3 regions of the Pandoraea fibrosis genome follow, and region 1 is predicted to be linked to each of the others. Evidence: predicted binding sites of a transcription regulator. Region 1 holds the regulator's gene; each other region holds the start of a gene.
The links. The regulator sigma-54, encoded in region 1, starts transcription at its own class of promoters, with help from an activator protein. The targets are predictions, from matches to a motif close to TGGCANGNAANCTGCTTT.

Region 1 (7,764 bases):
GGCAGGCGGAGCACGGCCGCCACGACCTGCCATGGCAGAACACGCGCGACGCCTATCGCATCTGGCTGTCCGAAATCATGTTGCAACAGACACAGGTCGCCACGGTCATTCCGTATTACGGGCGATTTCTCGAACGCTTTCCCGATGTAGCCGCGCTCGCCAGCGCACCGCAGGACGACGTCATGGCGCTCTGGGCCGGCCTTGGTTACTACTCGCGGGCGCGCAACCTGCATCGTTGCGCGCAGGTCGTCGTCGCTGAACATGGCGGACGTTTCCCGTCGGATCCCGAGACACTCGCTACGCTGCCGGGCATTGGCCGCTCGACGGCCGCCGCGATTGCCGCATTTGCTTACGATGCGCACGCCGCGATTCTCGACGGCAATGTCAAACGCGTGCTGGCGCGCGTGTTCGGCATCGAGGGCTTTCCGGGGACGCCGAAGATCGAGCGGGAGATGTGGGCGCTGGCGGAATCGTTGCTGCCGAAAAGCGACTTGCCCGCTTACACGCAGGGCATGATGGATCTCGGTGCGACGCTGTGCGGACGTGGCAAGCCGCGTTGCGGCGAGTGCCCGTTCGACAGCGATTGCGTGGCCCATGCCACGGGACGCGAGCGTGTGTTGCCGACATCCAAGCCGAAGAAAGTGCAACCCGAGCGCTATGTCGACGTGCTGGTGATTTGCGCGCACGAGCGCATCTTGTTCGAACGACGGCCCGACAGCGGGATCTGGGGCGGGCTCTGGAGTTTTCCGGAATTGACACCGCCGGCCGGTGAGCGTGAGGTGGACGATGCGTCGCTGCGCGAGCGTCTGAGCGCGCATGCGGCGGCCCTGGGGGCAAGGCAGGGCGTGGTGCAGTCAATCGTGCCGCTTCAGGGGCTCACGCACGTCTTCACGCATTTCCGGCTGCACTTGCGGCCGTGGCTGGTGACGTTGTCCGGGGCATCGGCCGCGCGATCAGGAGATTTGCGTCACGCCTGGTTCGATACCGCGGGCATCGCTGCCGCTGGATTGCCGTCGCCGATTCGCAAGATTGCCGACGCGCTGGCGGCGATTTCGCCGGACGACGGTCAACTCAGTTTGCCGGCCTGAATCAGGGGATAGGCGTGGGGTCGGGCGGGGCGAGTTCACGATGGCGCACGAGCACGCTGGCTTCCGTCCGGAAACGAGCGCCCAACGTTTCGGCAATGAATACGGAGCGGTGCTGACCGCCCGTGCAGCCGATCGCTACCGTCAGATAGCTACGGTTGTCGCGCATATAGCTCGGCAGCCATTTGTGCAGATACGCGCCGATATCGTTGGTCATCTCGTCGACTTCCGGAATGGCCGAGAGGAAGTCGATGACCGGCTGATCGCGCCCGGTGAGCGGGCGAAGCTGTGTGTCGTAATACGGATTGGGCAGAGAGCGCACGTCGAACACGAGATCGGCGTCGAGCGGCACGCCGTGCTTGAATCCGAACGACTCGAACATCAGCGTGAGTCCGGTGTGATCGTGTTGGACGAATTCGCGAATCCAGCGGCGCAGCGCGCTTGCGCGCAAATTGCTGGTGTCGATCTGGTGACCCAGTTCGGTCACGCTGTTGAGCATCTCGCGCTCTTTCTCGATCGCCTCGACGAGCGAACCGGTCGCCGAGACCGTATCGTCGCCGGAGGCTGAGAGCGGGTGACGGCGACGCGTTTCGGAGAAGCGCTGTACGAGCGTTTGCGTGGTGGCGTTGAGGAACAGTGCGCGCACGTCGTGGCCGAAGCGGCGCAGTCCACCGATGATGGGTGGCAAATCGGCGAGCGAGCCGCCGCTTCTCGCGTCGATAGCGACGGCGAGGCGCGTGTAGTTCTGCGTTTCGAGATATTCGGCGAGTTCAGGCAGAAAGCGCGACGGCAGATTGTCGACGCAGTAGTAACCCGCATCCTCGAGGACGTTCAGGGCGAGCGATTTGCCGGAACCCGAAACGCCGGTAATCAGTACGATCTTCATGACATTTCCCGGATACAACCATCATGGTAAGCGATTGTGTCTTACGGGTGTCGAGACGACAGAAACGAGAACGTTCCCGACGATTTCTCTTGATTCACGAGAGAACGGCGTTTCACATGCGACAACGGCGCCCGTAGGGCGCCGTCGGGCGAGCGTCGGCGGGGAAAACCGTCAGGCCGCCGGTTTGTTCGACAGGCACGACTTCATGAAGGCTTTGCGATCGTCGCCTTTCTTGTCGGCGGCTTGCGCATTACACGTCTTCATCTTTTCCTGCTGGGTCGGCTTGGCGGCGGCGGCTGGCTTGCTCGACAGGCAGTCCTTCATGAACGCCTTGCGATCGTCACCCTTCTTGTCGCCTGCCTGCGTATTGCAGGTGCTCATCTTGTTCTGTTGGGAATTGGCTGCCTTGGGAGCTGGCGCCGGGGCGGCCGTTTGGGCGAACACGGGCGATGCGAGCAGCGGGGATACCAGAAGCCATGCAGCGAGTGCTTTTTTCATGATCGTCTCTCCATAAGGTCGACACGCACGGGAAGGGACCGCGTGGCGATTACAACATGAAAGAAAACGCGCCGCAATCGCGCGGCGTTGACAGAAAAAAGCAGAAATTGCGGTAAACCCCGGCGTTTTGGGCAACGACCGGCGTTACCCGTGGGGGTTCAGAGCAGCTTGCCCTGCATGCCGTCCGGGTCCTGCATGGCTTGCCGCTGGCGTTCCATGAAGTCCTTGAGGGTATCGATGCCGCGCAGTTGCAGGATCGTATTGCGCACGGCGGCTTCGACCAGCACGGCGAGGTTTCGCCCGGCGGCCACTTGCAGGATGACCTTGTTGATGGGCAGGCCCAGGACATCCACCGTCTGCGCTTCGAGCGGCAGGCGCTGGAATTCGCCATCGGGGCGGCGCACCAGTTGAACGATCAGCTTGAGCTTCATCTTCCGGCGCACTGCCGTTTCACCGAAGATCGTCTTGATGTCGAGCAGGCCGAGTCCGCGTACTTCCAGCAGGTTTTGCAGCAGCGGCGGGCACCGGCCTTCAACGAAATCCGGTCCGAGACGCACGAAATCGACGGCATCGTCTGCCACCAGCCCATGACCCCGGCTGATCAGTTCCAGGCCGAGTTCGCTCTTGCCCAGGCCGGAGTCGCCGGTGAGCAGCACGCCCATGCCCAGAATGTCGAGAAACACGCCGTGCATCGTGCATCGTGGCGCGAACACACGCGAAATGTACAGACGCAGGCTGTCGATGACGGCCGCCGTCGACATCGGCGTGGTGAACAGCGGGGTAGATGAACGGGTACAGCGCAGCACCAGATCGGGCGGGGCTTCGAGGCCATCGGCCACGACGAGAAACGGTGGCTCGAGCGCAATTACCTCGCCCATATGACGCTTACGATTTTCGTCCGTCAGGCGCTGGTAGTAACGCAGTTCGGCCTCACCCAGCACCTGAATCCGGTTCGGGTGGATGAGGTTCAGGTGACCGACGAGGTCGGCGCTTGACGTGGCGGTGGCGACGCTCTCGGGCGTGAAACCGCGCTCCCATCCCTCATGGCCGGTCAGCCACGACAAACGAAGCGTGGCGGCGTTGTCGTCGAAAATGCTTTGCGCGTTGATGCCGGTCAGTTCCACCGCGTCGCCTCGTTCGGTTGGGTGTGGGAGCTACGAATTCTCGGATGTTCGCGGCGGATACCGGCGCAAGCGCCGGCTCAGGGCTGCCAGTTGGCGAGTGCGGCGTGGATCTCGTCGGCACTCGGCGCGTGGGTCAACGTCTCGCGCATCGCGCGATCGGAGAGCAACTGGGCAATTTCGGAAAGAATCTCAAGATGTTGCTGCGTTGCCTGCTCCGGTACCAGCAGGAAGAACAGCAGGGACACCGGCTGGCTGTCGGGCGCTTCGAAGGGAATCGGGTCATCGAGGCGCACGAAGGCGGCCATCGGATGCTTGAGGCCCTTGATTCGGCCATGTGGAATGGCCACGCCTTCGCCCAGTCCGGTCGAGCCGAGACGCTCGCGTGCGAACAGATTGTCGGTCACAAGCGCGCGCGACAGGCCGGCATTGTTTTCGAAAAGTAGCCCGGCTTGCTCGAAGACGCGCTTCTTGCTGGTGACTGACAGTCCAAGCAGGATGTTGGACGCAGGTAAGAGTTTGACTAAACGGTTCATCTTGTAATGCGGGCGAACGCTGAGTCGCCCTCCAACCCCCGATTGACCACGCATTATAGACCACCCGCCGCAGCGGCCGCGGCAATCCACGGAACTTGGCGGAACCATACAAAAGGGGCCGTTCAACGGCCCCGCGGTGGGTGATGCCAGACTTATGACAGACGCGTGTGCGCTCGGGTGGTTCCGTGCGATTTCACGAGGCTGTCAGTCAATGCGACTACCACGCCCGGACAGACTCATTGCAGCGGTTCCGCCTCGGGAGGTTGCTGGTGCTTGAGGGCCTCGCGACCGTGATCCTGAACCTTGTCCTTGTATTGCATTACCTTGCGGTCGAGCATGTCGATCAGCTTGTCGATGGCGGCATACATATTCTCGTCACACTTCTCGACGAAAATTTCCTTGCCCTTGAGATACACGGTGACGCTAGCAATCTGGCGTCCGGCCTTCTCCTTGGTCTTGTCGACAGATAGGATCACCTCGGCGCCAATGAGCTGGTCGAAATGCCTCAACACGCGTTCGAGCTTGTTGACGACAAATTCGCGCAGTGACGGCGTGAGTTCGAGGTGATGTCCACTGATCTTCAGATTCATAGCTGCTCTCCTTGCTGAAATGCCGAAGTGCAGGCCGCGTCATGAGCGACGCTGGCTAGCGGGAGTGCGAGCCATTGACGTGACGCAATGTCGCACTGCGGCGTTATGCCCCAGCGAGCCAACATGGCGCACCAGGACCGTCCTACAAAGATTTGCGCAAGTTCACTGCGGGGATTCGCATGGCCTCGCGGTATTTCGCGACGGTGCGCCGCGCTACCACGAACCCTTGCTCTGCCAGCAGTTCCGCGATACGGCTGTCGGAAAGGGGGCTCTGCGGGTCTTCTGCTCCTATGAGTTGCTTGATGAGTGCGCGGATGGCGGTCGATGACGCTGCGCCCCCGGCTTCCGTTGCCACATGTGAACCAAAAAAGTACTTCAGCTCAAAGGTTCCGAATGGAGTGAGCATGTACTTACTGGTAGTCACGCGTGAAATCGTGGATTCGTGTAAACCCAGCGTATCAGCAATCTCGCGTAAAACCAAGGGCCGCATGCCGATTTCGCCGTGCGTGAAGAAGTTCTTTTGACGCTCGACAATCGCCTGCGCCACGCGCAGGATCGTATCGAAGCGCTGCTGAATGTTTTTGATCAGCCAGCGCGCTTCCTGAAGCTGCTGCTGCAAGTTGCCGGTGCCCGGATCGTTGCGGTTATTGCGCAGAATGCGCGCGTACATCTCGTTGATGCGCAGGCGCGGCATGACGTCGGGATTCAGCTCTGCGGTCCAGCCGCTGCCCTGTCTGCGCACGAGCACATCGGGGATGACGTAATCGGCCTGAGGCGAACCATAGGCGGCGCCGGGGAACGGGTCGAGCGAGCGAATCAGTTGATGGGCGGCACGCAAGCTGTCTTCGCTCACGCCCAGCAGGCGGCGCAGGCGAGTGTAATCGCGGGCGGCGAGCAGTTCCAGGTGATCGCTGACGATACGCAGCGAGAGCGTGCGAACGCTGCTCGCGGGCAGGCGCTGGAGTTGCAGGCGCAGGCATTCCGCCGGACCGCGGGCCCCCACGCCCGCGGGGTCGAAGCTTTGCAGCAGGGCAAGCGCGGCGTTGATCTCTTCCGTTTCCAGCGCCAGCTCTTCGGGCATTTCTGCCTCGATGTCGTCGAGCGTGGTGCCGAGATAGCCGTCTTCGTCGAGCGATTCGATCAGGAATGCCACCAGCGCACGGTCGCGCGGCGCGGCTTTGGTCAGGCGCAACTGCGCCAGCAGGTGTTCGCGAAGATTGGGATGGTCGACGTGCAATTGCGGACGCGCGTTGTCGTCGTCGTCCGAGGCGTTGCCCGAGCGAGCGAAGTCGTTCAGGCTCCAGTCGCTGCCGTTGTCTTGCGCGTTGTCGTCGAAGCGGGCTTCGCCGTCGAGTTCGCGGGCTTCATCGCGGCCGTTGGCGGGTTCGGAGCCGTCGTTCGTATGACTGGCCGACGTGCTCCGCTCGTTGCGCAACGACCCGTCCGTGCCCACACGTACCGAGCCCGCGAGCCAATCGTCCTCGCGTTCGAGCATCGGGTTCTGGGTGAGGGCGTGCTCGACTTCCTGCTGAAGTTCGAGCGTAGACAGTTGCAACAACCGGATCGATTGCTGCAACTGCGGCGTGAGGGTCAGGTGCTGCGAGGTGCGGAGTTGAAGAGTCGGTTTCATAGCGTGTCTCGCCTTCATTGTAGAGGCTTTGTCACGCCAGCGGAACCGGCCCTGTCCCCTATCGGAGGCAGGGTTTACATGCGAAAAATTAGCTTTACATCCGGAAATTTTCGCCCAGATACACGCGCCGGACGCTTTCGTCGGCCACGATCTGGTCAGGCGTGCCGGCGGCGAGCACCGAGCCTTCGCTGATGATGTAGGCGTGATCGCAGATACCGAGCGTCTCGCGCACGTTGTGGTCGGTAATCAGGACACCGATGCCACGATCCTTCAGGAATCGCACGATCCGCTGGATTTCCAGCACGGCGATCGGATCGACGCCCGCAAATGGTTCGTCCAGCAAAATAAAGCGCGGCTGCGTGGCCAGGGCGCGGGCGATTTCCACGCGGCGGCGCTCGCCGCCCGAGAGCGACATGGCCGGATTCTCGCGCAGATGGCTGACCTGCAACTCGTCGAGCAGCGCTTCAATACGGCGATCGATTTCGTCTCGCTTGAGCGGTTTGCCCTGCGCATCGAGCTGCAATTCGAGCACGGCGCGGATATTGTCCTCGACCGTGAGCTTGCGAAAGACCGACGCTTCCTGCGGCAAATACGAGACTCCCATGCGAGCGCGCTCGTGAATCGGCAGTTCGCTGATCAGGTTGCCGTCGAGCTGAATCTCGCCGTCGTCGGCCGGCACGAGGCCCACGATCATGTAGAACGACGTTGTCTTGCCGGCACCGTTCGGGCCCAGCAGACCCACGACTTCGCCGCTTTTTACATCCAGCGAGACGTCCTTGACGACGGTACGGGCACCGTATTGCTTCTTGAGCGAGCGCACGACGAGTGCGCTCGGCTTGCCCGCTTGGCCGAAGCCGGGGTTGATGGTCGAAGCGTTGCTGTTGGCAGAATTACTCACGCGGATTCCCAATGCTTTTTGAGGGAGACAGCGGCGGCAGATCGCCCTTGGGGGCGGGGGCGGCCGGCTTGCTCGCGCCGCCGGGCTGCGCCTGATTCGCCCCTGTCGCATTGCGCGGGGCGAGCGTGGCGCGCACGCGGCCGTTCGGATTGTTGGCGTTGACCTGATCGGCGCCGCTGTTCGCGGTATAGACCTCGTTATACGTGTCGTAAGTAATCACGCTGCCGTGGATCTCGTCGAGCACCCGGGTGCCGCCGGCCAGACGCTTGAGCGTGGCTTGCGTGGTGAGCGTGGCGACTTCGGTCTTGCCGTTGTAGTAAATCGTCTGGCCCCAGCCGTCGATGTACTCGTCGAGGCCGTCGCGCTTCTGGCGCATATAGGCGAGCGGGCCGCCTGGCTTGTAATACGCCGTGGCGTACTGATAACCCTCCGGATCCTGAGTCACTTCGACGCGATCGGCCTTGAGGAGAATCGTCCCCTTGGTCATCGTCACGTTGCCGGTGAAGATGTTGACCTGCTT
Region 2 (7,764 bases), 1.5 Mb from region 1:
TGTCTGCGGTGTTCTCGATCATGTGATACCGCAGACCTCGCGCGGTGCCCGCGCAGAAACGGCCGACGCCGCCGCCATACGCATAGCGGGATAACGCCGCGCGCAGGGCTTCGCCGAGATTCGCACCAGACCGGATCGTCACGCGCAGTTCGTGCTGCCCGTTCAACACGCAGTCTTCCACACGGGGTAACGTGGGGGCGCCTGCATGCCGATAGATCCGTGAAAGCGCAGGTTTCATAGTCGATAGTCTCCTTGCTCTTCGAGCATCGTCTTGATTTGCTTCTTCACGATCTTGCCGTAGCCCGACTTGGGCATGGCATTCCAGAATACGAAGCGACGCGGCCACTTATAGCGGGCGATACGCGCTTCGAGATGTCCGAGCAGTTCATCGGCCTGAGCGGCCATGCCTTCCCGGGCGACCACCACCGCGAGCCCGCTCTCGCCCCACTTGGGGTCGGGCACGCCGAGCACCGCGCACTCCGATACGGCCGGGTGCGTGAGCAACGCTTCCTCGATCTCGCGCGGATAGACGTTCGAGCCGCCCGAGATGTACATGTCCGACGCGCGCCCCGTGATGTACAGGAAGCCCTGGGCATCCACATGCCCGAGATCGCCGGTGTGGAACCAGTCGTTCTTGAAGGCCTTGGCGTTCGCATCAGGGTTGTTGTGATACCCCATGAAGACGGCAGGCCCGCGCACGCAGATCTCCCCGGAAGCGAACGGCGGCTGGCGCTCGCCATGTTCATCGAGAATTGCCACCTCCATGCCGGTACGCGGCACGCCACAGGTGCCGATGCGCGCGTCGGGAGCGTCGTCGTCCTCGCTGTGCAACCACGGCGGCAACACGGTGATGTTGCCCGTCACCTCGCCCAGTCCGTAGTACTGCACCAGCACGCGACCCAGCTTTTGCAGCGCGTATTTCTGATCTGCGCGATACATCGGCGCCCCGGCGTAGATCACGAAACGCAGCGAGCTGTGGTCGTACCGATCGACAGCCGGATCCTCGACCAGCATCTTCACGATGGTCGGCACCGTGAACATGTTGTCGACACGATGACGCTCGATCGCCTGCCAGACCTGCTCCGCGTCCATCTTCTCGCCCGGCAGCAACACGCTCGCGGCCCCCCGCGCGGTATTGACGATGGCGTGAATGCCCGCGCCATGCGAGAGCGGCGCCACCACCATCGACCGGCTGCGATAGGTGATGCCGGGCATCAGATCGGCCAGATGGTTGGTCACCACGAAGGCCATCTGCCCGTGTGACAACACACCGGCCTTGGGGTGACCGGTGGTGCCCGACGTGTAGAAGAACCACAAGGGGTCTTCGTATTCGACTTCGGCTTCGTAGCCGGGCACGCCGAGATGTTCGGCAACAAGCGTCTCGTAGTGCAGCTCACCCGCACGCGGCGCACCCAGCGCAATGACATGTCGCAGCGCGGGCGACGCGGCACGTACGGCGTCGACATGCCCCTCGAAGCCGGCGTCGTAAATCATCACGCATGCGCCGCTCGATTGGCCCAGATATGCGGCTTCCGGCGCCGTGATACGGAAATTCGTCGGCACCCAGATCGCCCCCAGCCGAAAGGCGATCCACGCACTCTCGAAGATCGGCAGATTGTTGCGCGAATGCACCAGCAGCTTGTCGCCGTGGCCTACGCCCAGCTTGCGCAGAGCCTCGACGGCGGCGTTCACACGAGCGTCGATCTCGCTCCATGTGTGGACCTTCTCACCGATGATCACGCCGGGCGCGTCGGGATGACGCCGGGCAACGTCGGCCAGCAGGCGGCCGAGATTCATGACCTTCTTGAGCATTTCGCTCGTCTCCTCTTTCTTCTTTCTCAGTCTTGCGATCTGTCTTGCCCGGCCAACGCCGGGCAGCCTGCCTGACACCCTGATGCGCAATCGCTCAACGCGCTTCGAGAATGCTCACGTAGTTCGCCACTGCCGCGCCGCCCATATTGAAGACGCCTGCGAGTTTCGCGTCGGGAATCTGCATTTGCCCGGCGGTTCCCGTGAGTTGCATGGCAGCCATGACGTGCATCGACACGCCCGTGGCCCCGACCGGGTGGCCCTTCGCCTTCAAGCCGCCCGACGGATTGACCGGCAGCAGACCGTTCTTCTCGGTCAACCCTTCGGCCACCACATTCGCCCCCTGGCCCGGCTTGGCGAGTCCCATCGCTTCATACTCGATGAGTTCGGCGATGGTGAAGCAGTCATGGGTTTCGACCAGCGACAGATCCTTGAGCGAGACGCCGGCGACGCCCAATGCCTGACGCCACGCGTGCTGGCCGCCTTCGAACGCCAGCGGATCGCGACGCGAGAGCGGCAGGTAGTCGTTGACCTGCACCGCCGCGCGGAAGCCAACGGCCTTGGGCATCGTGCGCGCCACGTCGGCGCTCGAGATGACCAGCGCCGCAGCGCCGTCCGACACCATCGAGCAATCGGTCCGCTTGAGCGGGCCGGCAACGAACGGATTCTTCTCGGAAACGTTGCGGCAGAAGTCGTAACCGAAGTCTCGACGCATGTGCGCATAGGGGTTGACCGAGCCATTGCGGTGGTTCTTCGCCGCAATGCGCGCGAGCGCGTCGGACTGATCGCCATAGCGCTCGAAATAGGCTTGCGCGATGGTGCCGAAAACGCCCGCAAAGCCGCCCGGAATGTCAGCCTCTTCACGGGCGTAAGAACATTTGAGCAACACTTCGCCAACCTGCGGCGTGGCCAGCTCCGTCATCTTCTCGAAGCCGATCACGAGAACGTGCGTGGCCTTGCCCGCCTCGATGGATTGCAGTCCGCCATGCACGGCAGCCGAACCCGTCGCGCAGGCATTTTCGTAGCGCGTAGCGGGTTTGAAACGAAGTCCTGGAATGCGATTGAAGACGAGAGACGACGGGAAGTCCTGATACAGGAAACCGCCATTGAACGTGCCGACGTGAATGGAATCGATCTGTTCGGGCGCGAGGCCCGCGTCGTCGAGCGCGGCTTGAGCAACATCGGCCAGCAGAACTTCGGCATCGACGTTATCGAGTTTTCCGAACTGGGAGTGGGCCCAGCCGGTAAGGCATGCAGCAACCATGAAGTGTCTCCGGAAAATTGGGGTCATCCAGACTCCGGTGAGCAATTTCGATGCCAGACATGGGCCCATCCAAACCCCGATGAAGCGCCAACGGCCTTTGCATCGCATTGCGTCTCGATTGCGACGCCCGCGCTTATGGCGCTGTCGCAATTGACGTAAGCGTAAGGCCGCATTCACTGCGCCATCAAGTGAATTCGAATGCCGATCGGGTGAGGCCAATTTGCTGTGCCGCAACACAACGGGCACGGGGCGGCACCCTGCGACACCTGTCGCACGACGATCGCCACTGGCCTGCGACAGGTGTCGCAAGGCGAGCGGGAAATGCGACAGGTGTCGCCCCCCATCGGCGTGCCAGATGCGCGTCACCGCGCGTCAATCGCAGATGCACCAAACACGGTTGGCGACAGTCGCGCACGGCGCTGCCGGGTTCCGCCAGATAAAAGGAAGGAGAGCGATGCAAGATGCCGGGCGCGGGATTTCACTGATGCTTAACAACGTAAGGGTTTTCCCGTTCAGGCCACGATCTGGCATTCGACTTGCGTAAGATAGCCAAGCCACTTGCGAGCCGCCTCACGTTTGCGTTCCGAGTTGGCCGGGACGTTGCAGGGCAACACGTTCGCACGCCTCGTGCTTCAGACGCAGTCACCAAACCTATAAATCAGGAGACATGCAGTATGAGCAACATGGATCGCCGCCACTTCATCAAGGTTGTGGCCGCCACATCGGCCGCCGCCGCCACGGGGTTGTATCAGACGCAGGCCCACGCGGCCGAATTCACGGTCAAGTTCGCCAACAACCTCCCCATCAGCCACCCGATGAACGTTCGCGCCAAAGAAATGGCGCAGAAAATCGCGGAGCAATCGAAGGGCCGTATCGACTTCCAGATCTATCCGAACAACCAGCTCGGCACCGACAGCGACATGCTGAGCCAGATTCGCTCGGGCGCGATCGACTTCTTCACGCTCTCGCCGCTGATTCTCGGCACGCTGGTGCCCTCGGCGCAGATCTCCGGCGTGGGCTTCGCGTTCAAGGATTACGGTCAGGTGTGGGCCGCGATGGATGGTGACCTCGGTGCGCATGTGCGCGGCCAGATCGCCAAGACGTCGGTGTTCGCGTTCGACAAGATCTGGGAGAACGGGTATCGCCAGATCACTACGAGCAGCCGTCCGATCAACTCGCCTGCCGACCTCAAGGGCCTGAAGATCCGGGTACCGACAAGCCCGCTGTGGACCTCGATGTTCCGCGCCTTCGACTCGTCGCCCACCTCGATCAATTTCGCCGAAGTGTATTCCGCCCTGCAAACGCACATCGTCGAAGCGCAGGAAAACCCCCTTGCCCTGCTGACCACGGCCAAGCTGTACGAAGTGCAGAAGTACGTGTCGATGACGAACCACATGTGGGACGGCTTCTGGTTCCTCGCCAACAAGCAGAAATGGGACAAGCTGCCGAAAGACTTGCAGGCGATCGTGACCGCCAACGTGAACGCCGCAGCGATGGCGCAGCGCGACGACGTGCGCAAGCTCAACGACGGCGTCATGGCCGAACTCAAGCAGAAGGGACTCGTGTTCAATGCACCGAACAACGAACAATTCCGCGAGAAGCTTCGCGCGGCCGGCTTCTATGCCGAATGGCACAAAAAGTTCGGTGACGAGGCGTGGGCCGTGTTGGAAAAGTACACCGGGAAGCTCGCGTAAATGGAAACGTTGACGATGACGGCCGAGCCGACGCACGCGCTCGCCCGCCTCTTCTGCCACGTCAACCGCGCGGTGATGAAAGTCACCGAAGCGGCTGCCGTGCTGCTGGTGGTGGCGGAGACTCTCATCCTGCTCGCGGGCGTAATCTCGCGTTACGGGTTCGACAATCCCCTCACCTGGTCGGACGAGCTGGCACAGATCCTGTTCATCTGGCTATCGATGCTCGGCGCGGTGCTGGCCCTCGACCGGGGCGAGCACATGCGGCTTTCCGCCATCGTCAACAAGCTCCCGGCGGCATGGCGCGACTGGTTCCAGACCATGGCTGCGCTGACGGTCTGCGTGTTCGTCGCGCTCATCATCATGCCCGCGTACACCCATGCCATCGAACAGATGGATATCACCACCCCGGCGTTGGAAATTCCCGACGGGCTGCGCGCCGCCGCGCTGCCGGTCGGCGCAGCGCTGATGCTCATCGCCGCCATCTCGCGCATGGCGCGGTGCTCATCGCTACGCCAGTTTGGCCTCGGCGTGTTGTTCGTCGCCGCACTGGGCGCGGCACTCTGGCTGGGCCGCCCGGCGCTCATCGCCATGGGGAACTACAACCTGCTGGTCTTCTTCGTGCTGATCGTCGGCGCGTGCGTAGCGGGCGGGATTCCGATCGCATTCGCTTTCGGTACCGCAACGCTGGCGTATCTGGCGCTCGTGACCGATGCCCCGCTGCAAATCGTCGTGAGCCGCATGGACGAGGGCATGTCGGGCCTCATTCTGCTGTCGGTGCCGCTGTTCGTGCTGCTCGGCGCGCTGATTGAGATGAGCGGTCTTGCGCGCAGCCTGATCGAGTTCATGGCCTCGCTGCTCGGCCACGTGCGCGGCGGCCTGCAATACGTGCTACTCGGCGCGATGTTCCTCGTCTCGGGGATCTCGGGCTCGAAAGCGGCCGACATGGCGGCCGTCGCGCCCGCCCTCTTTCCCGAGATGCAACGGCGCGGCTCCAAACCGGAAGACCTCGTCGCGCTGCTCTCGTCAACCGGCGCCATGACGGAGACGATCCCGCCGAGTCTGGTGCTCATCACCATCGGCGCAGTGTGCGGGGTGTCGATCACCGCGCTGTTCGTCGGCGGCCTGCTGCCCGCCGTGATCGCCACGCTTGCCATCGTCGTCGTTTGCTTCGCCCGCTCACGCAAGGAAGCGCCCAATGCCGCGCGCCGCGCGCCGTGGAGCGTGATCGGCAAGACGTTTATCGTGGCGCTGCCGGCCCTTGCGCTGCCGATTCTCATCCGCACGGCGGTGATCGAAGGCGCCGCCACGGCAACGGAAGTCTCCACGGTCGGTATCGCCTACACGATTGTGATCGGCCTTATCGTGCACGCGTTCAAGAAGCACCTGAACTTCAAGCGTCTGTACCCGCTGCTCACGGAAACGGCAGCACTCTCGGGCGCGATCCTGCTCATCATCGGCATGGCGACAGCCATGGCCTGGGCGCTCACGCAGTCGGGCTTCTCGGCCAAGCTCGTCGGACTGATGCACGGCGTGCCGGGCGGACAGATCGGCTTCCTGCTCATTTCAATGGTCGTGTTCATCGTGCTGGGCAGCGTGCTGGAAGGCATTCCCGCCATCGTGCTGTTCGGACCGCTGCTGTTCCCGGTGGCACGCTCGCTCGGCATTCACGACGTGCATTACGCCATGGTCGTGATCCTGTCGATGGGCATGGGGCTGTTCGCGCCGCCGCTCGGCGTGGGCTTCTATGCAGCATGCGCCATCGGCAAGACATCGCCGGACAAAGTCTTCAACCGGATGTGGACCTACATGGGTGCGCTGCTCATCGCGCTGCTGATCGTGGTCTTCATCCCCTGGATCTCTATCGGTTTCCTGAAGTAAGACCCCCGACTAACGGTTCATCCGAATCACCGACGGGCTCCGCCGCGCTGCTGGCGGCGGGGTCCGTGCTGTAGAAATCAATAAATTTAGGAGTCCATAGCATGACGGAGAAAGTTGCGGTAGTGACAGGCGGTGGCATGGGCATCGGCGCCGCGATCTGCGAACGGCTGGCGAAAGACGGCATGACCGTGGTTGTCGCCGACCTGAACGAAGGAGCGGCGGCCGAGACGGCAGCGGCGCTTGGCGCGGCGGGCGGCAAGGCTTGGGCGTTGGGAATGAATGTGGGTGATGCGGCATCGATTGCCGACGGCTTCGCGCAGATTGCGCAACGTCATGGCCGCTGCGATGTGCTCGTGAACAATGCCGGGATCGCGAAGACGTTTCCGTTTCTCGACTATCCGCTCGATCACTGGCATCAGGTGATGAACGTGAATCTCACGGGCACGCTGCTGTGCGGGCAACATGCGGCGAGACTCATGCGCGAGCAGCGCTGGGGGCGGATCATCAATCTGGCGTCCGTGGCGGGCATTCTGGCAAGCGCCGGGCGTACCGCTTACGGCACGTCGAAGGCGGCAGTCATCGGTCTCACACGGCAGATGGCCATCGAACTTGCGCCTTTCGGCATTACTGCCAACGGTGTCGCCCCCGGCCCCATCGACACGCCGCTCACGCAGGTGCTGCACTCCGATATCTCGCGCCGCCACTATACGGAGACGACGCCGCTCGGTCGCTATGGAAAGCCGGGCGAAATCGCTGGCGCCGTGAGCTTTCTCGCGTCCGACGACGCCTCGTATGTCACCGGCCACATCCTGCCGGTCGACGGTGGCTTCGTCGCTGCCGGGATTCTGGAGATCTGACGCGCTCGCTACGATGTCCGTTGGAGCGCGATAGACATGGGGCAAGCCCGGTCTATCGCGCGCCAGGCCGATGCGCCTCGTGCGGGCAGGTGAACATAACAGGTCAGAGCGCCGTCATTGCCCTGCGCTCATCCTCGGTGAGAATCGGGCCATCCAGCGTGACTTGCGAATGGTCGCTCCTGAACTTGGCGATGATCGGTTTCAATTCGTCCTTGATGTGCGCTTCGCTGTAGCCATTGAACAGATGGCCGATCAGACCCCG
Region 3 (7,764 bases), 680 kb from region 1:
GGACGACCTCCGCGATGCGGCCCAAATGCAAAAGGCCGGATGCCTGTGAAGACATCCGACCTTTGTATGCGTGTTGCCGAATCTGACGCCGGCCGGCCTCGACGTGTGAACCACACCGCTGCCGATAGATGGCGTCCCCTAGGGGATTCGAACCCCTGTACTCACCGTGAAAGGGTGATGTCCTAGGCCTCTAGACGAAGGGGACAGAAAACTGTCATTCGTTTGGTGGAGGTAAGCGGGATCGAACCGCTGACCTCTTGCATGCCATGCAAGCGCTCTCCCAGCTGAGCTATACCCCCGCGCGAAGAGGCGTGACTATAGCGCATTTGCCGGACACAGGCAACCGTCGCCTGACGATCTGCTGAATCCCCCGCATCCGCCACGACCGCCGGTCCTGCCAGTCGCAGCGAGAACCCACGCACCCGGATAGAATCTCTCTTGCCGCGCACGACGCGCGCCCTCGCCCATCCCGCATCACCCGCGTCCCCAGCAAGGTCAGAAGTCATGAGTGAAACCCCATCCCCGCTTCGCACCCCACGCTTCGTGCCCAACGGTCCCGCACTGACCGTCGAGCAGGTCGCGCTTCAGGTGGCGAACGAGAGGATCTGCATCGCCATGGCCAACGCCGGCACCGGCAAAACGACAACGCTCGTCGCCCGCATCGGCGAAGCCATCGCCGGGGGTACGCCGCCGGAGCAAATCCTCGCGCTGACCTTCACCGCCACCGCCGCCGACGTGCTGCGCGCGCGGTTGCAACGCTCAGGCATTCATGCCGACCTGCACAAGCGCGTGCGCGTCTCGACCTTCGACGACTACAGCCATGACGTGCTCGATGCCTTGCCCACGGCGAACGAGCGCGCACGTCGCATTCAGCGCGACAGCTTCCTCACGTCCTACATCGCCAGCGCCATGGAGACATTGCGCGACGACGTCGAACACCGGTACGCGCCCGGCGTCTTCGAAGACAACCACATCAATGTGGCGCAAAGCCTTGAGGCCATGCGAAAGCTCAAGGCGGGGGGCGCACTGTTCGACGACGTGGACGACGAGCAGCTTGGCGATCTGCTCGAGCGGCTGGACGTCACTCCCGCCCAGTACGCCATCACGCAAGCCTATGAACGGGATCGTCTGGGTGCGCTCGATGAGCCGAAATTCCGGGATCGTTTCGACGGCACCTACGACCTTGCACAGTTGATCGATCGCGAGAGCGTCGCACCGCAGTATTTCGCCCCGTGCCGGCTGATCGTGTGCGACGAACAACACGACTTCAACGAAGCGTCGTATCGCGTGCTGCGCCATTTGCTCCGCACGCTCAATTGCCGATTCGTCGGCGTGGGGGATCGCGATCAGGTCATTCACGGGGACATGGGCGCGAGCGATGTGTATATGGGCGAGCGCTTCCGCATGGATTTTGCCGGCGCGAATGCCTACCCGCTCACGCGCACGTTCCGTCACGGCCCCCATATCGCCTATCCGGTGGCCGCATTCAAGCGCAAAGCCATCGAGTCTTACGTCAGACGACACACGCCCATCGAGGTCATCAAGGTCGATAGCCAGCACAGCACCGTGGCAAACGCCGTGCTGGCCGACGTGCGCGGCTGGATGCAAGACAGCGACAAACGTTCGACGTGCGCGGTACTGCTGCGCGACTGGCATCAAAGCGCTGCGGTGGAAGAGGCACTGTGGCGCGCCGAGATTCCCTTCGAATCGCCGAATAAAGAGGGTTTCCAGTTCCGGGAAGAGATCCGGTTCGTGCGCGCCGTGTTCGCATTGGCGATGCGTGCGCACGAGACCATCGACGAGCGTGAGCGCATGTCCGTCGCGGCAGTGCTTGGCATCTTCGCGAACATTCGCCTGTCGCGCGATCAGTATCAGTTGACGGCCAAACACCCGGAGTTGATCGAACAGATTTACACGTCGTATCTGCTGGGTGCGGTGCCGGGCACCCCCGCCGCGAACATCGGTCAGTTGATTCGCGAATTGCGCGCGAGCCTGCCGATGCTCTCTGCCAACGACGCCTTCCGCCGCATCCGTCAGAAGATCGATTTTCAGGCGGTGGCAACGCGCCTCTATGCGCGGCCGTATGACGTCGATCTGGTTGAGCGCACGCTGCGCGCCTATGCCGCGACGCTACCCGCCGACGACACGCCGCTGGCGGACTATTTTGCGTCGATGATGGCACGCCTTTCTGCCATCCGGCGCGCGAGAACGGGCGCGCGCGTGAGTGTCGACACCGTGGCGAACATCAAGGGCAAGGAGTTCGATCACGTCATCATCCCCTTTATGGAACGCAACGAGTTTCCGAATCCTTACGCGCCCATCGAGAGCGAAAAGAATCTGTTTTACGTCGCGATGACGCGGGCGCGAGAATCGATCTCTCTGATCACGTCCCACGACGAGACCCGGCAAAGCGGATTCATCGCGTCTCTCGACCTGCCACGCACGACGCACCTCGCCGACGACGCGCTCGTTCGCAACATGGCGATGCCGGTGGACGCTACGCCCGCCCGGCGTTATCTGAGCGGCGATACCTATGGCGCGAAGGATGAACTGATCGCGCGCGGCGCCGTCTACGACCCGTCGCGGCGGCAGTGGTACATCACCCCGGAAACGGACCCGGCGGCCTTCTCACAGTGGCTGTCACCGGGGGTCACACGACACGAGTAGAATCCGCTGCGCGCGGCACGCCTGGCGGGTGAGCGTCGCCGGAACGCTATCGATCACTCGGCATTTGACGGAATACATCCTCATGAAGACAGTCTTTGCGCTGGCATTGTTAGTCGCCGCGAATTGGGCACATGCCGAGAAGATCGGTGACGTGAGCACCGCATTCAAACTGGTGGGACCGGATCACAAGATCGTGGTCGACGCCTTCGATGACCCGAAGGTGCACGGCGTGACTTGCTATGTGTCGCGCGCGAAGACCGGCGGCGTCAAGGGAATGGTCGGACTGGCGGAAGACAAGTCGGAAGCGTCGATTGCCTGCCGGCCTGTCGGGCCGATCGCTTTCACCGCGCCGCTCCCGAAGGAAGAGGAGGTTTTCTCGGAAGGCCTGTCGCCACTCTTCAAGAAGCTGCGCATTGTGCGAATGGTCGACAAGACGCGCAACACCCTCGTCTACCTCACCTACTCCGACAAGCTCATCGACGGCTCGCCGCAGAACAGCGTAACTGCCGTTCCGGTGGATCGGGCGACCCCGATTCCGACGAAGTAAGCAGACGATGTCGCAGTCGCGCAGCGAGCCTCAGCCACGCAGCAGGCCGAAGCGCTTCAGCTTCCGGTACAGCGTGTTGCGACTGACCCCGAGCTTGCGCGCCGCAGCGCTAACCTGCCCCTGGCAGGCATCGAGCGTGGCGCGCAGGGCCTGACGCTCCGCCGCCTCCAGCGGCGCCTCTGTCGGCGCTGCGACGCTCAAGACCGGCGCCGCTTCGCGCAACTCGTCCGGCAGGTCATCCAGCGTGATGACACCGTTCTCGCTCAGCGCGACCAGTGTGCGAATGACGCTGCGCATCTGCCGCACATTCCCCGGCCACGCATAAGCGCAGAGCCGGTCTTGTGCGGCGTCCGTCAGGGTGATCCTGCCTTGTTCGCAGGCCTGCGCCAACAGCCGCTGAATCAGGTCGATCTTGTCTGCACGCTCGCGCAGCGGCGGCACGCCAACTTCCAATCCACTCAGACGATAAAAGAGATCCTCGCGGAATTGCCGCTCGGCGATACGCTCGGCAAGGTTGCGGTGCGTTGCGCTGAGGATGCGAATGTCGAGCGGCACCGGTTCGCCGCCCCCCAATGGGGACACCCTGCGGTCTTCGAGCACGCGCAGCAGCCGGGTTTGCATCGCGAACGGCATGTCGCCGATCTCGTCCAGAAACAGCGTGCCGCCGTTCGCTTGCCACAGCTTGCCGTTCATCCCCTCTTTGCGCGCGCCAGTGAAGCTGCCTCCCACGTAGCCGAAAAGCTCGCTCTCGATCAGCGACTCGGGGATCGCCGCGCAATTCAGCGCAACGAACGGACCATTCGCTCTCGCGCTTGCCATGTGCACGGCGCGCGCGAAGACCTCTTTGCCACTGCCCGTTTCGCCGCGAATGAGAACCGGGACATCATGTGCGAAGACCCGGCAAGCGCGCGAAAACTCGCGCGCCAACGCCGGGTCGGAAAACGCAGGGGCCGTCGTCTCTTGCGCGGGCGTCGGCAGACGGCTCACGCGCCGTACCGCACGCAAGGGTGCACTCACCATCGCCAGCAACGGCTCGCCGGCCTGCGTGCGAATCGGCCAACACGTGCTCGGCGTGGGGTGCGCTTGTGCCAACAGCGCATCGAGCGTCTGCGCGAACCAGCGATCCACGCGGGTGCCGACGATCTCGTCGCGCGTCGCGCCCAGGCGATTCAATGCGCTTTGGTTGGCGGCCAGCACGCGCCCGGTGTCGTCGAAGGCGATCAGCGCTTGCGCAAAGCCGCCGAGATGATCGGCCTGCTCCTGCAATTGCAGCAGCCATTCGTCACGATAGTGAAGAAAGAAATATTCGCTCTCCACGACCTTCGCCGACAGATTCACGAGCGCGAGCGTATGGAATTGGCTCTGTCGTGTGAGATCGGCGCTTGTGGACGATACGTCGATCACGGCGAGCAGATCGCCTTGCGGGGCGAATACGGGACTTGCCGTGCAGGTAAGGGGCGTGTGCAGCGCGCGAAAGTGGTCCTGCTGACAGATGATGACCGGGGCGCGTTCGACCACGCAGGTACCGATGCCGTTGGTGCCTTCGCACGACTCGCTCCAGTCGGCGCCCGGCCATAGCCCTGCGCGAAGGAAGTCGTCGCGCTTGCCGTCGTGAAGCCGGGAGTCGACGATGACGCCGTCGGGTGCGGTGAGTAACACGGCCTGATGCGGATTCATCAACTGACGTTGCAAACGCTCAAGCACCGGGGTGGACACGTTGCGCAAGCGCTCCATCGCGTTTCGGCGCTCGCGCAGTTGCGCCGACTCCAGCACACGTGGCGCCATGCGCGCGCCCGGATCGAGCGCGTGGGTGTCCAGACAGCGACGCCAGGAATCGGCGATGTTCGGGTCGGTCGCGGCAGCGCCGTGCGACGCATGACCCTGTACGACATTGAGCACACGACGCGCATGTGCTGACTGTGTATTGGCTGGCATTGGTCGTCTCCCCCGTGCCGGATGATCTCGTAGTCGTTCCCGAAGCATGTCCCATGCCGGGGGTGATTGCAATGCGCGATGTCAATCGGGAGACGCGAAGCCATTGCCTGTCACAACGACGAGACACCCGGTGTCACGGCGCGAGACAAAGGTGTCACGGATTCGGTACACGCCAACACCGCCCCACGCCGCTTTCCCGCATGAATTGGCGATTCGCCGCAGGTGGCCCGCGAATTGCTTATTGCCCCGTGTGGTCACAGCACCACCGATACGACAATATCCGGAGACACGACATGCGATACGCCCCACCCGGCACGCCCGGTGCCTTGCTGTCTTTGCAAACGCATTACGAGAACTACATCGGCGGCAAATTCGTGCCGCCCGTGGAAGGACGCTATTTCACCAATACGTCGCCCGTAACCGGCGGCGTCATCAGCGAGTTTCCCCGCTCCAGCGGCGCCGACATTGAACGCGCGCTCGACGCGGCCCATGCGGCTGCGCCCAGGTGGGGCAGGACGTCGGTGCAGGCGCGCTCGCGCATTCTGTTACAGATCGCCGACCGGCTCGAGGCGCAACTCGAGCGGTTCGCCGTCGCCGAGACCTGGGATAACGGCAAGCCGGTGCGCGAGACGCTCGCCGCCGACCTTCCGCTGGCGATCGACCACTTCCGCTACTTCGCCGGGTGTATCCGCGCTCAGGAAGGCACGGCCGCAGAGATCGACGAGCACACGGCTGCCTACCATTTCCATGAGCCGCTGGGTGTCGTCGGTCAGATCATTCCGTGGAATTTCCCGCTGCTGATGGCCGCATGGAAGCTTGCACCCGCACTCGCCGCCGGCAACTGCGTAGTGCTCAAACCTGCCGAGCAAACCCCGCTTTCGATCACCCTGTTCGCCGAACTGGTCGGCGATCTGCTGCCGCCGGGGGTGCTCAACATCGTTCAGGGTTTCGGCAAGGAAGCCGGTGAAGCCCTGGCGACGAGCCGGCGCATCGCCAAGATCGCCTTCACCGGCTCGACGCCCGTGGGCGGACACATTCTGTCGCGGGCTGCCGCCAATCTGATCCCGAGCACGGTCGAGCTGGGCGGCAAGTCGCCCAACCTCTTCTTCGACGATGTCATGCGTGGCGAGCCCGAGTTCATCGAGAAGGCCGCTGAAGGCCTCGTGCTGGGCTTCCTGAATCAGGGTGAGGTCTGCACCTGCCCGTCTCGCGCACTCGTGCAGGAATCGATCTACGAGCCCTTCATGGAAGTGGTAATGGCCCGGGTCGCGCGCATCAAGCGCGGCGATCCGCTGGATACGGAGACGGCCATCGGCGCACAGGCGTCGCAACAGCAGTTCGACAAGATCCTTACCTACCTCGATCTGGCTCGCAAGGAGGGTGCTCAGGTACTTACGGGCGGGGGCATCGAGATGCTCGACGGTCCGCTGGCGTCGGGCTTTTACATCCAGCCGACGCTGCTCAAAGGCGAGAACCGGATGCGCGTGTTCCAGGAAGAAATCTTCGGTCCGGTGGTCGGCGTGACGACGTTCAAGGACGAAGCCGAAGCGCTGGCGATTGCCAACGACACCGAGTTCGGTCTCGGCGCGGGGGTATGGACACGCGACATCAATCGCGCGTACCGCATGGGCCGCGGCATTCAGGCGGGACGCGTGTGGACCAACTGCTATCACCTCTATCCGGCACATGCCGCGTTCGGCGGTTACAAGAAGTCCGGCATCGGCCGTGAGACGCACAAGATGATGCTCGATCACTACCAGCAGACGAAGAATCTGCTGGTGAGCTACGACACTCATCCGCTCGGGTTCTTTTGAGCACTCCCTCTAGTCGCCCCTGAGTTTGCAGCAGATCAAAGACGCATCGCGCCGTGGGTGCGATGCTGTCTTCAGTGCCTGCGAAAAACGATTCTGGACACCGCATGCGCGCTCGCGTTGAGACCAGCGCGCGTGGTGTGCCCCTCTCAGAACAAATAAGGAGCATGACCATGAGCACGACCTTCTTTATCCCCGCCGTCAACATGATGGGCGTCGGCAGCCTCGACGAAGCGATTGCCGCCCTGCGCCAGTACCATTTCCGCCGTGCATTGATCGTGACCGACGCCGGGCTCGCCAAGGCGGGCGTTGCCGACAAAGTGGCGAAGCTGCTCGGCCAGCAAGACATCCAGTCGGTGGTATTCGACGGTGCGAAGCCGAACCCGACCGTCGGCAACGTGGAAGCCGGGCTCGCCATCCTCAAACAGAACCAGTGCGACTTCGTGATCTCGCTGGGCGGCGGCTCGCCGCATGACTGTGCGAAAGGCATCGCGCTGTGCGCGGCAAACGGTGGACATATCGCCGATTACGAAGGCGTCGATCAATCGAAGAAGCCGCAACTGCCGCTCGTTGCGATCAACACGACGGCCGGCACGGCGAGCGAGATGACGCGCTTTTGCATCATCACCGACGAGAAGCGTCACGTGAAGATGGCAATCGTCGACCGCAACGTCACGCCGTTGTTGTCGGTCAACGATCCGGCGCTGATGGCTGCAATGCCCAAGGGCCTCACGGCCGCGACGGGTATGGACGCGCTTACGCACGCCACCGAAGCGTATGTGTCGACCACCGCCACGCCGATCA

Region 2: PI93_RS09360 (acetyl-CoA acetyltransferase) is a predicted target of sigma-54. The motif match lies at 3,112-3,129, and genes of this name have one in related genera.
Region 3: exaC (acetaldehyde dehydrogenase ExaC) is a predicted target of sigma-54. The motif match lies at 5,373-5,390, and genes of this name have one in related genera.

The regions. Positions count from the first base shown of each region.
Region 1 covers NZ_CP047385.1:592,795-600,558, forward strand. The annotation lists gene mutY (A/G-specific adenine glycosylase) at 1-1,088, shown strand, start outside; gene rapZ (RNase adapter RapZ) at 1,090-1,971, opposite strand; gene PI93_RS02645 (PsiF family protein) at 2,143-2,469, opposite strand; gene hprK (HPr(Ser) kinase/phosphatase) at 2,628-3,593, opposite strand; gene ptsN (PTS IIA-like nitrogen regulatory protein PtsN) at 3,671-4,126, opposite strand; gene hpf (ribosome hibernation-promoting factor, HPF/YfiA family) at 4,363-4,716, opposite strand; gene PI93_RS02665 (RNA polymerase factor sigma-54) at 4,859-6,346, opposite strand; gene lptB (LPS export ABC transporter ATP-binding protein) at 6,441-7,211, opposite strand; gene lptA (lipopolysaccharide transport periplasmic protein LptA) at 7,237-7,764, opposite strand, start outside.
Region 2 covers NZ_CP047385.1:2,085,656-2,093,419, reverse strand. The annotation lists gene PI93_RS09370 (PPC domain-containing DNA-binding protein) at 1-238, opposite strand, end outside; gene PI93_RS09365 (acyl-CoA synthetase) at 235-1,812, opposite strand; gene PI93_RS09360 (acetyl-CoA acetyltransferase) at 1,907-3,073, opposite strand; gene PI93_RS09355 (TRAP transporter substrate-binding protein) at 3,748-4,767, shown strand; gene PI93_RS09350 (TRAP transporter large permease) at 4,783-6,645, shown strand; gene PI93_RS09345 (SDR family NAD(P)-dependent oxidoreductase) at 6,747-7,502, shown strand; gene PI93_RS09340 (hypothetical protein) at 7,606-7,764, opposite strand, start outside.
Region 3 covers NZ_CP047385.1:1,276,429-1,284,192, reverse strand. The annotation lists tRNA gene PI93_RS05740 (tRNA-Glu) at 130-205, opposite strand; tRNA gene PI93_RS05735 (tRNA-Ala) at 224-299, opposite strand; gene PI93_RS05730 (UvrD-helicase domain-containing protein) at 505-2,667, shown strand; gene PI93_RS05725 (CreA family protein) at 2,750-3,214, shown strand; gene PI93_RS05720 (sigma-54-dependent Fis family transcriptional regulator) at 3,245-5,149, opposite strand; gene exaC (acetaldehyde dehydrogenase ExaC) at 5,443-6,963, shown strand; gene yiaY (L-threonine dehydrogenase) at 7,134-7,764, shown strand, end outside.